DNA from 3 places in the Streptomyces sp. NBC_00988 genome. Region 3 is predicted to be linked to each of the others. Evidence: riboswitches for the same ligand, from Rfam matches in the RefSeq annotation. Region 3 holds a riboswitch; each other region holds the start of a gene.

Region 1 (3,263 bases), 7.9 Mb from region 3:
CGTCCTCCGTACGGTAGTTCCACTTGGCGCCGTCGGTCACGAGCTCCCGTACGGCCGTGATGAACCGCTCGACGTGCTCGTCCGGAGTGCCCGCGCCGAAGCTCACGCGGATGGCGTTGAGGGACTTCTCGCCCGGGGCCGCCTCGGGGGCGCCGCACTCGCCCTGGGTCTGGGGGTCGCTGCCCAGCAGGGTGCGGACCAGGGGGTGGGCGCAGAAGAGGCCGTCGCGGACGCCGATGCCGTACTCGGCGGAGAGCGCGGCGGCGAAGTGGGAGCTGTTCCAGCCGTCGACGACGAAGGAGATCACGCCCACCCTCGGGGCGTCGTCGCCGAACAAAGACAGCACGCGCACCTCCGGGACCTCGGCCAGGCCCGCCCGCACCTTCTCGATCAGGTGCTGCTCGCGGGCGACCAGGGTGTCGAAGCCCGCCTCCGTGAGCGCCTTGCAGGCCGACGCGATGGAGTAGGCGCCGATGACGTTCGGGGAGCCGGCCTCGTGGCGGGCCGCGCTGTCGTGCCACTCCACGTCCACTCCCCCGTCCTCGCGCCGCGTGACCTTGCGGCTGGCGCCGCCGCCCGCGAGGTAGGGGTCGGCCGCCTGGAGCCAGTCGGCGCGGCCGGCCAGGACGCCCGAGCCGAAGGGGGCGTAGAGCTTGTGGCCGGAGAAGGCGATCCAGTCGACGTCGAGGTCCTGGACGGACACCGGGTGGTGCGGGGCGAGTTGGGCGGCGTCCAGGACGATCCGGGCGCCGTGGGCGTGCGCCGCGGCCGCCAGCTCCCGTACCGGCCACAGCTCGCCGGTGACGTTCGAGGCGCCGGTGACGCAGACCAGGGCCGGGCCCTGGGGGTCGCGGGCGGCGAGGGCCTGCTCCAGGGTCTCAACGGCCTGGCCCGGGGTGCGCGGGGCGTTGAGGTAGGTGACCCGGGCGTTCTTCCAGGGGAGCAGGGACGCGTGGTGCTCGGTCTCGAAGACGAAGACCTGGCAGTCGGCCGGGAGGGCGGCGGCGAGGAGGTTCAGGGAGTCCGTCGTGGAGCGGGTGAAGATCAGCTGGTCGTCGGGGCGGCAGTCCAGGAACTCCTCGACCGTCCTGCGGGCGTTCTCGAACAGGTCCGTCGACAGCTGCGAGAGGTAGCCGGCGCCGCGGTGCACGCTGCCGTAGTACGGGGCGTAGGCCGCCACGTCGTCCCAGACGCGCTGGAGGGCGGGGGCGCTGGCCGCGTAGTCGAGCGCCGCGTAGGTGACTTCGCCGCCCGTGACGAGCGGGACGGTGACATCCCGGCCGAGAACGGGCAGCTGGGCACAAATGGTCTGAGCGGCGGCAACGGTGGAGACAGACATGGCGAACTCCCGTGAGAGGCAGGCGAATTCACTGCGCGAGCGGACACGGCTTCGGCGCAGGAAAGGGTGAAAGGGGATGTGCGGAGTGGGGGCTTCGCGCCCTATCGCATTCGCTTGCTCACAGAGAGCTCCCTCGATGACCAGGACCCCTGGTGTCTTTCGAGGGGCCCGCGCTTGCCGCAGACCTCGCTGCCCACGGCCTGGTCTTCACCCGGGGCACCCCGCCACGGACGGAGGGTTGCCGGACAGTCGGCCGGGGCCTCATGACTGTCACTCATGACCTGGTCAGAAAACCTACGCGAGGTGATCGTCGTCCCGCAACCCGTGTCCGGATCGCGGGACGACGACCGCCGTACCGCTATGCGTTGCTGGCGGCCGCCCAGCGCTCCAGCGTGCGCTTGGCCGCCCCCGAGTCGACCGACTCCCGAGCCTTCTCCATCCCGGCCCGGATCCGGTCCACCAGCGGCCCGTCCCCGGCCTCAAGCGCCACCAGGGCAGCCGCCGAGTTCAGGAGTACGGCGTCCCGTACGGGGCCGGTCTCGCCGTCCAGGAGACGGCGGGCGACGCCGGCGTTGTACTCGGGGTCGGCGCCGCGCAGGGCTTCCACGGGGACCAGTTCGAGGCCGACGTCCCTCGGGTCGAAGGCCTCCTCGGTGACCTTGCCGTCGCGGACGATCCACACCCGGGAGGTGGCCGTGGTCGTCAGCTCGTCGAGGCCGTCGTCGCCGCGGAACACCAGCGCGGAGGAGCCGCGTTCGGCAAGCACGCCGGCGATGAGCCCGGCCATGCGGGTGTCGAAGCAGCCGACCGCCGACGAGGTGACCCTGGCCGGGTTGGTCAGCGGACCGAGGAGGTTGAACGCGGTCGGCACCCCCAGGTCCCGCCGGACCGCGCCCGCGAACCGCATCGTGGGGTGGAACTTCGCCGCGAAGCAGAACGTGATCCCGGCCTCCTCCACCACCTGCGCGACCCGCTCGGGCGACAGCTCCAGGTTGATGCCGAGCCGCTCCAGCACGTCGGAGGAACCGCTCGCCGAGGACGAGGCGCGGTTGCCGTGCTTGACGACCCTCGCGCCGGTGCCCGCGATCACGATGGCGGACATCGTCGAGATGTTGACCGTCTTGGCCCGGTCGCCGCCCGTACCGACGATGTCGACGGCCGGCCCCGGGATGTCCAGCGGCTTCGCGTGGGCGTACATCGTCTCGACGAGGCCGTTGATCTCCTCGACGGTCTCGCCCTTGGCCCGCAGCGCCACCAGGAAGCCCGCGATCTGGGCGTCCGCCGCCTCACCGCTCATGATGCGGTCCATCGCCCACGCCGTGTCGGCGGTGCTCAGGTCCTGTCCGGCCAGCAGCGCGCTCAGTACGTCGGGCCAGGAACGGGCCGCCGCGGTGTCGCCTCCAGCGGGGGTCACAGCGCTCATACGGCCGCTCCTGAGTGTCGTAGAAACCTGGTTTCCCTATGCGTCCCCACCCTATCCAGCGCGGGGCACGGCGAAGGGCCCCGTCCGGTGTTCGGACGGGGCCCTTCGACTGTGGCGTGGCGACGCCTCAGCGATCAGTGGTGGCCGTGGCCGCTCGTGATCTCCTTGTACTCCTCGACGGTGGGCTTGGGGATCTGGGACTCCTCGCCGTAGTACGCCTCGCTCAGCTTGGCGCGCAGCTTCTGGGAACCCTTCACCTTGCGCTCGACGCCGTTGTCGTCGACGGTCGCGCCGATCGCGGCCGGCTCGTACTGCTCGTGCGCGGTGAGCGTGTGCAGCGCGTCCTGGCTGAGCGGCTCGTGGATCTCGACGAACTCACCGTGCGGCAGGCGCTTGATGATGCCCGACTCGCGGCCGTGCAGCACCTTGTCCCGGTCGCGGCGCTGGAGGCCGAGGCAGACCCGCTTGGTGGCGATGAAGACCAGCACCGGCACCACGAAG
Region 2 (3,263 bases), 1.4 Mb from region 3:
GGAGTCCGGCCGCGACCAGGGCCACACCATGATGGGCATGGGCCAGATGGGCGCGATCTGCGAGATGGCCTGGAACCAGGGCGACGACCTGTACTCGTACGACAGCCGACGCTTCATGAAGGCCGCCCAGTACGTCGCGAAGTACAACCTCGGCAGCGACGTGCCCTACACCACCTACAGCTGGGGGACCGGCCAGACCTGTTCCTACAGCGAGCAGACCGTCATCGCCTCCGGCTCCAGGGGCCAGGTCCGCCCGGTGTGGGCGATGCTCCACTACCACTACAACCGGCGCCTGTACCTCGACGACAAGTACATCTCCGCGATGGCCTACTCGGTCGCCCCCGAGGGCGGAGGGGGTGACTACGGCTCCACCAGCGGCGGCTACGACCAGCTCGGCTTCGGCACCCTGATGTACGCGAAGTAGCGGCCCGGCGCGTCCACGGGTCGGGCATCCGTGCCCGACCCGTGGACGCCCTCTTGACCCCGGGCGACGGCGGATCGACACTCCAGTAGGGAATCCTAGTGAACAGGTAGGGAAACAATGGGGCGCCTTGAGCCGGTCACCACCAGCCGCGTGGACCGTTCGCCTCTTCTGACCTCCCGCCGTCACATCGACCTGCTGCGGGTCTGCAGCGCGCTGAACCCCCCGCGCTGAGCCCCCGTCCTCCGCTCGACGACGCTTCCGCCGCGCGTACGTCCACGCGCCCGTACCCGGGGAGTCCCATGTCCAGCACGTCCAGCACGCCTCTCGCCGCCGTCCCCGCACCCCGCTCCGCCCCCACCTTCCGGGGCCGGATCGGCAGTGACGCGCGCAGCGGGCACTACGCCGTGCCGCGCCGCTACCGCCTCCATCTGTCCACCGCCTGCGCCGACGGCCTCCGCATCGCCGTCACGCACAGCCTGCTCGGCCTCGACGAGAGCTGTCCGGCCGTGTTCCTGTCCGCCGTACCCGACTGTCCGAGTGGTGGACACTCCGCGCTGCGCCCGCTCTACGAGGCGAGCGCGCACCGCTACTCAGGACCGGCCACCGCGCCGGTGCTCAGCGACGACTGGTCCGGCCGGATCGTCAGCACCCACGCTCCCGACATCATGCGCGACCTCGCCCGGCACTTCGGCGAGGGCGGACCCCAGCTGTACCCCTGCGGCGCCGAGTCGGAGATCGAGGCCGTCGAGCGGCTGTGCGCGGAAGGCATCGAGGACGCCGCGCAGCGCGCCGGTGCGGCCGGTGTCGAGCAGGAGGAGCGCGACGCGGCGGTCGGCCGACTGCTGGAGACGCTGGGTTCGCTGGACCGGTGGCTGGACGGCCGCGAGCACATGCTCCGCGACGAACTCACCGCCGCCGACGTCGAGTTGTGGGTGTCGCTGGTGCAGCTCGACACCGTGCACCGCAATCACCTGGACGCCGCCGCCGTGCAGCGCATCGCCGACCACCCCCACCTGTGGGCCTACGCCCGTCGGCTGGCCGCCCACCCGGCCTTCGGCACCCACCTCGACCTCGACGGCATCGCCCGCCGCCACCACGCCCGCTGCCGGGGCCTGGAGGCCGCCGGCGCGGCTGTCCAGATCCTGGACTGGGCGGCCCACGCGGCGGACGAAACAGGAGCTTGCCGCAGCTGAGCGCGGTCTGTGCCGTCCAGTTGATGGACAGCCATTGACATGCGTTCGGACAATTGTCTTAACTTGCGACCCAGAACGGTCATGAGTGTCAGCGACAAGCCCTGGCTTGCTGACCGGCAACCCTCGCACGCGGTGGGGTGCCCCAGGTGACGACCGGACCGGATGACGTTCGGTAAGCGCGAGGCCCCGCGGGGCCGGAACAGTGACAGGTGACGCCATGTACGCAGCTCCCAGGACGGCCACATGCCGCCCGCAGGGCTGCGTACTGTCGTACGCCAACCTGTTCGTCGCCGACCGCGCTGTCGATCTGCTCCGGGTCAGCAGCGCACTGTGTACCGCCTCGGGCCGCGCCCGCTGTCGGGCCTGACGACCAGTCGGCCGACGCACCTCTGACGCACACCCGATCCCGTCGGTGTGCCTGCCCCCTCCCCGCCCCCGGTCCCGTGCACCCGCGCGTGCCGTCCGCCGTCGCGCGTCCACCGCCACGGACCGGGGTCTGTGAACCTGCCGGAGCCCACCATGAGTGAACCCCCAGGCACCACCGTGTCCCTGGCCGACGCCCCGTCCACTGATGCACCGTCAAAACCCCTGACAGCACAGCGAGTTCAGCCGCTGCGCCGGCCCGGCCGGTGGATCGTCACCCTGGTCGTGCTGGTGCTGGTCGCCCAGTTCATCCACGGACTGGTCACCAACTCCTTCTACCAGTGGGACCGCTTCGGCTACTGGTTCCTGCGTCCGACGATCCTCGACGGACTCGTCATCACCCTCGAAGTGGCCGCACTGAGCGCGGTGTTGGGCCTCCTCGGCGGCATCCTGCTCGCCCTGGCCCGGCTCTCCAAGAGCCCGGTACTGCGCGCGGCGAGTTGGACCTACGTATGGGCCTTGCGCTCGATCCCGCTCATCGTGGTGCTGATCTTCCTCTACAACTTCAGCGCCCTCTACCAGACGCTCAGCATCGGCGTCCCCTTCGGCCCCGCCTTCTTCTCCTTCGACGAGTCGAAGCTCGCCACCGACATGGCCGTCGCCGTCGTCGGCCTCAGCCTCAACGAGGCGGCCTACGCGGCGGAAGTGGTCCGCGGCGGCATCCTCTCCGTCGACCAGGGCCAGCACGAGGCGGCCTCCGCCCTCGGCCTGCCCAAGGGCTACCAGTTCCGCAGAATCGTCTTCCCGCAGGCCCTGCGCTCCATCACCCCGAACTACGTCAACCAGCTGATCGGCCTGATCAAGAGCACCTCACTGGTCTTCTACGTCTCGCTGCTCGACCTGTTCGGCTCCGCGCAGACGATGGGCTCCACCTACCCCGGTGACATCGTGCCGCTGCTCCTGGTCGTCACCGTCTGGTACCTGATCCTCACCAGCGTCGTGTCCGTCATCCAGTTCTACGTCGAGCGGCACTACGCCCGGGGCGCCACCCGCTCCCTGCCGCCGACCCCGATCCAGAAACTCCGCACCGGTGTCACCGACCTGCGGGCCCGCATCCGCAGGGAGGCCGCCGTATGACCACCAACACCGTCGAACCGCTGGCGGACATCACACCCGCCGCCGTAGAGGTGCACGACGTGCACAAGTGGTACGGCGCGCACCGGGTGTTGGACGGCGTCGACCTGACCGTGCGGCCCGGCGAGGTCACCGTGATCCTCGGCCCG
Region 3 (3,263 bases):
ACGGTGCGGCCGAAGTCGCCGGTCGCCAGGGACTTCAGGTAGTCCAGGTACTGGGTGAGCAACGGCCGGTCGTAGCCCGCCTGGTGGAGCTTCGCGTGGAGCTGGTCCGGGGTGAGCCGGTCGCCGAAGGCGGCGCTGATCGGGTCGCCGGTGGCGCGCATCAGGAAGAAGACCAGGCTGACCAGGATGAACACGGTGGGGAGGATGAGGAGGAAGCGGACCAGCAGGTAGCGGGCGAGTCCGTACCCGCCAGCGCCGTCGGCGGGGCTGCCGACGACGCCGGGGGTCGTCTCCTGGGTCAGGGCGCTCACTTCGTCGACAGTCCTGCCCAGCGGAAGGTGTACGCGCTGGTCAGCGCGTCCGGCACACCGCCGACATCGGTGCGGGTGACGATCGCGGTGGACCCCTGGAGCAGCGGCAGCAGCGGCACCTGCGCGGCGGCCTTGTCCTGGGCCTGCTTGAGGAGTTCGGCGCGCTTGGCCGCGTCGGTCTCGGTCTCCTCCTTCTGGATCAGCGACCGTACGGCGGGGTCGTCGTAGCCGTTGGCGACCCAGCTGTTGGCCGAGTAGAAGGGCGAGAGGTAGTTGTCGGCGTCCAAGTAGTCGGCGTACCAGCCGAGTTGGTAGAGCGGGTAGAGGTGCTTGACGCGGTCCTTGCCGTACTGGGTCCACTCGGTGGACTGGAGGTTCACCTTGAACAGCCCCGTCGCTTCGAGCTGGGTCTTGACGAGCGCGTACTCGTCGGCCGAGGACGAGCCGTAATGGTCGCTGTTGTACTGGAGGTTGAGGGTGACGGGAGTGGTCACCTTCGCCGCCTTCAGCCGTGCGGCGGCCACTGTCTTGTCGGGGCCGCCCTTCTTGTCGCCGTAGAGCGACTTGAAGGAGTCGGTGGCGCCGGTGAGTCCGTCGGGCACCGAGCTGTACAGCGGCTGGTAGCTGTTCTTGTAGACCTGCTGGGCGAGTTGGGCCCGGTCGACGGAGTCGGCGACGGCCTGGCGGACGGCCAGCGCCTTGGTCTTGTCGGCGTCCTTGGTCTTGGTGCCGTAGGGCTGGGTCTGGAGGTCGAAGACGATGTAACGGATGCCGTTGCCGGAGCCGGTGTGGACCTTGATGTCCTTCTTCTTGGCCAGGTCGTCGAGGTCGGCGGTGGTGAGGGTGCGGTAGACGGCGTCGACGGTGCCCTGCTGGACGTCGAGCTTCAGGTTGCTGGCGTCGGTGTAGTACTTGAGCTGGATGTTCTTGGTCTTCGGGGTGCCCAACTGGCCGCCGTAGGCGCTGTTTTCGGTGAAGGAGACGAGCGAGTTCTTGTCGTAGTCAGTGACGCCGTACGGGCCGTTCCAGGGCTTGGCCGTGACGATGGCCTTGTCGTCGAGGATCTTGTCCGCGGGGAAGGTCTGTTCGTCGACGACGTAGCCGGCCGCGGTGGACAACACCTGGGGGAACAGAGTGTCGTTGGCGGACTTGAGGGTGAAGACGACCGTGGTCGGTGACGGGGCGGCGACCGAGGCGAGGTTGTACAGGAGCGACGAGGGGCCGTTCTCGTCGGCGATCTTCAGGGTCCGGTCGAAGCTGAACTTGACGTCGGAGGAGGTGAGTTGGTGACCGTTCGCGAACTTCAGGCCCTTCCTGAGCGTCACCGTGTATTGCTTGGGACCCGTCAGTTCGATGCCGGTGGCGAGGTCCGGGGAGACCTCGGTGGCGCCGTTCCTCACGCTGAGGAGGGTCGCGTAGACCTCGCTCTCGATGGTGCCGGAGCCCGCGTCCCAGGCGCCCGCCGGGTCGAGGCTGGTCACCTGGTCGGTGGTGCCGACGGTGATCGTCGGACCGCCGGAAGCAGCGGTGGTCCTGCTGCTGGTGCAGCCGGTGAGGGCGACCAGGAAGGCCGTGCCGAGGGACAGGGCGCCGAGGGGCCGAAGAGGTCTGTGGGTGCTGGAGTGTGCCATGGCTGGTCTCTGTCTCCGCATGGGTGGGTGCGCGAAAGGGGTGCGGCGGCAGGACATGCCGGGCGCGCGCTGTCGCGTGAAGGGTGAGGGTGGAGGTGCCGCGCGAGGAACGGGTCAGCTGTGACAGAGACAGCTGGAGACCAGCAGCAGATCCACATGACGCCGGGAGCACAGCACGAGGCCGGTTGCCACGTCGTCCTCCTAGGGGTGTCGCCGGCAACTGAGGCCGGTGGGAACGCACTTGCAGAACAGGAACATCCGCCGAGCCGTCACCTGGGGCACCCCACTGCGTCGAGGGTTGCCGTCCGGCCAGCCAGGGCTTGATCACCGGAACTCGTAGCTCGCGCTCACCGTAGATCGACTGTTCTTCCGGCGTCAAGACGCCCCCGGGCCTCGCACCGGTGCGAGGGGAAAGCACTCACCGCCGCGGCAGGAGCTGGAGTCGATCGAGGTGGTGGAGAAGGGAGTTGAGCGATTCCCGCGGTCGGTCCCCGGCGGTGTCGAGGGTGATGTGGTCACGGTTCCAGGGTTCTTAGTCCCGCCGGCGGACCTGCTGCCAGTCCGGAAGCGGCAGATCGGGAATGTCGACCGACCGGGATGTCACCCGCTGCCGATGCTCGGCCGGATCCGAGCAGATCACTTCGACCTCCACGACCGGAACGCCCGCCCGGGCCCCCACGTCGCGCCAGCTGTCGCGGGTGACGGCCAGCGGATTGACCGACTCCGCGATCACGGTGAGACCCTGCCGGAGGTGTTCCTCGGCCAGGGCGTACCCGACGACGTAGCCGGCCGGCCCGACGGGATGCCGCGCCAGGCCAGAGCGGACGAGGGCCTGCTCGATGGTGTCGACGCGCAGGTGTACCGCCCCGATGCGTGCGGCCAGGAGTCGGGACAGCGTGGTCTTCCCGGTGCCGGGGAGTCCGCCGATGACGACGAGGACGGCGTTCGACAGCACGCGGATCAGCGCAGCCGGGGCAGGAGTTGGTCTCCGACGCGGATGATCTCCTGTTTGTAGGGCGTGTCGGAGAGGACGAAGTGGGTGATGCCGAGCTTGCGGTAGTTGTCCAGCGCCGTGGCCACGGCGGCGGCGGAGCCGACCAGCCAGGTCGTCGCCGCTCCCCCGCCGCCGAACCTGCCCGGTGTGGTGTAGAGGCAGGTGTCGAGCACCTCGCCCCGGGCGGCGAGGTCGTAGAGCCGCTGCTGTCCGACGGCCGCCTTCCGGTTCCCCGTCCAGGTCAGCTCGTCACCTGGGCCGGCCGCCATGCGCGCGACCCTCTCCTGCGCCGCCCGCCACGCCTCCTCCGTGGTGTCGCGCACCACG

The links. A riboswitch is a leader RNA that binds a small molecule or an ion and turns the genes downstream of it on or off. The one in region 3 is predicted to bind S-adenosylmethionine.
Region 1: it holds a riboswitch for S-adenosylmethionine, as region 3 does, so the genes downstream of both, OG496_RS18205 (aminotransferase class V-fold PLP-dependent enzyme) here and OG496_RS53690 (ABC transporter substrate-binding protein) in region 3, are expected to answer to the same signal.
Region 2: it holds a riboswitch for S-adenosylmethionine, as region 3 does, so the genes downstream of both, OG496_RS47435 (amino acid ABC transporter permease) here and OG496_RS53690 (ABC transporter substrate-binding protein) in region 3, are expected to answer to the same signal.

What each region holds. Positions count from the first base shown of each region.
Region 1 is NZ_CP108730.1:4,009,937-4,013,199, forward strand. Features, by position in the region: gene OG496_RS18205 (aminotransferase class V-fold PLP-dependent enzyme) at 1-1,339, opposite strand, end outside; SAM riboswitch class IV at 1,505-1,621, opposite strand; gene trpD (anthranilate phosphoribosyltransferase) at 1,698-2,762, opposite strand; gene OG496_RS18215 (cytochrome bc complex cytochrome b subunit) at 2,897-3,263, opposite strand, start outside.
Region 2 is NZ_CP108730.1:10,502,800-10,506,062, forward strand. Features, by position in the region: gene OG496_RS47420 (alginate lyase family protein) at 1-424, shown strand, start outside; gene OG496_RS47425 (putative leader peptide) at 542-655, shown strand; gene OG496_RS47430 (glutathione S-transferase C-terminal domain-containing protein) at 724-1,617, shown strand; SAM riboswitch class IV at 1,695-1,802, shown strand; gene OG496_RS47435 (amino acid ABC transporter permease) at 2,137-3,117, shown strand; gene OG496_RS47440 (amino acid ABC transporter ATP-binding protein) at 3,114-3,263, shown strand, end outside.
Region 3 is NZ_CP108730.1:11,922,809-11,926,071, reverse strand. Features, by position in the region: gene OG496_RS53695 (ABC transporter permease) at 1-311, opposite strand, end outside; gene OG496_RS53690 (ABC transporter substrate-binding protein) at 308-1,942, opposite strand; SAM riboswitch class IV at 2,175-2,284, opposite strand; partial or broken gene OG496_RS53685 (AAA family ATPase) at 2,361-2,897, opposite strand; gene OG496_RS53680 (LLM class flavin-dependent oxidoreductase) at 2,903-3,263, opposite strand, start outside.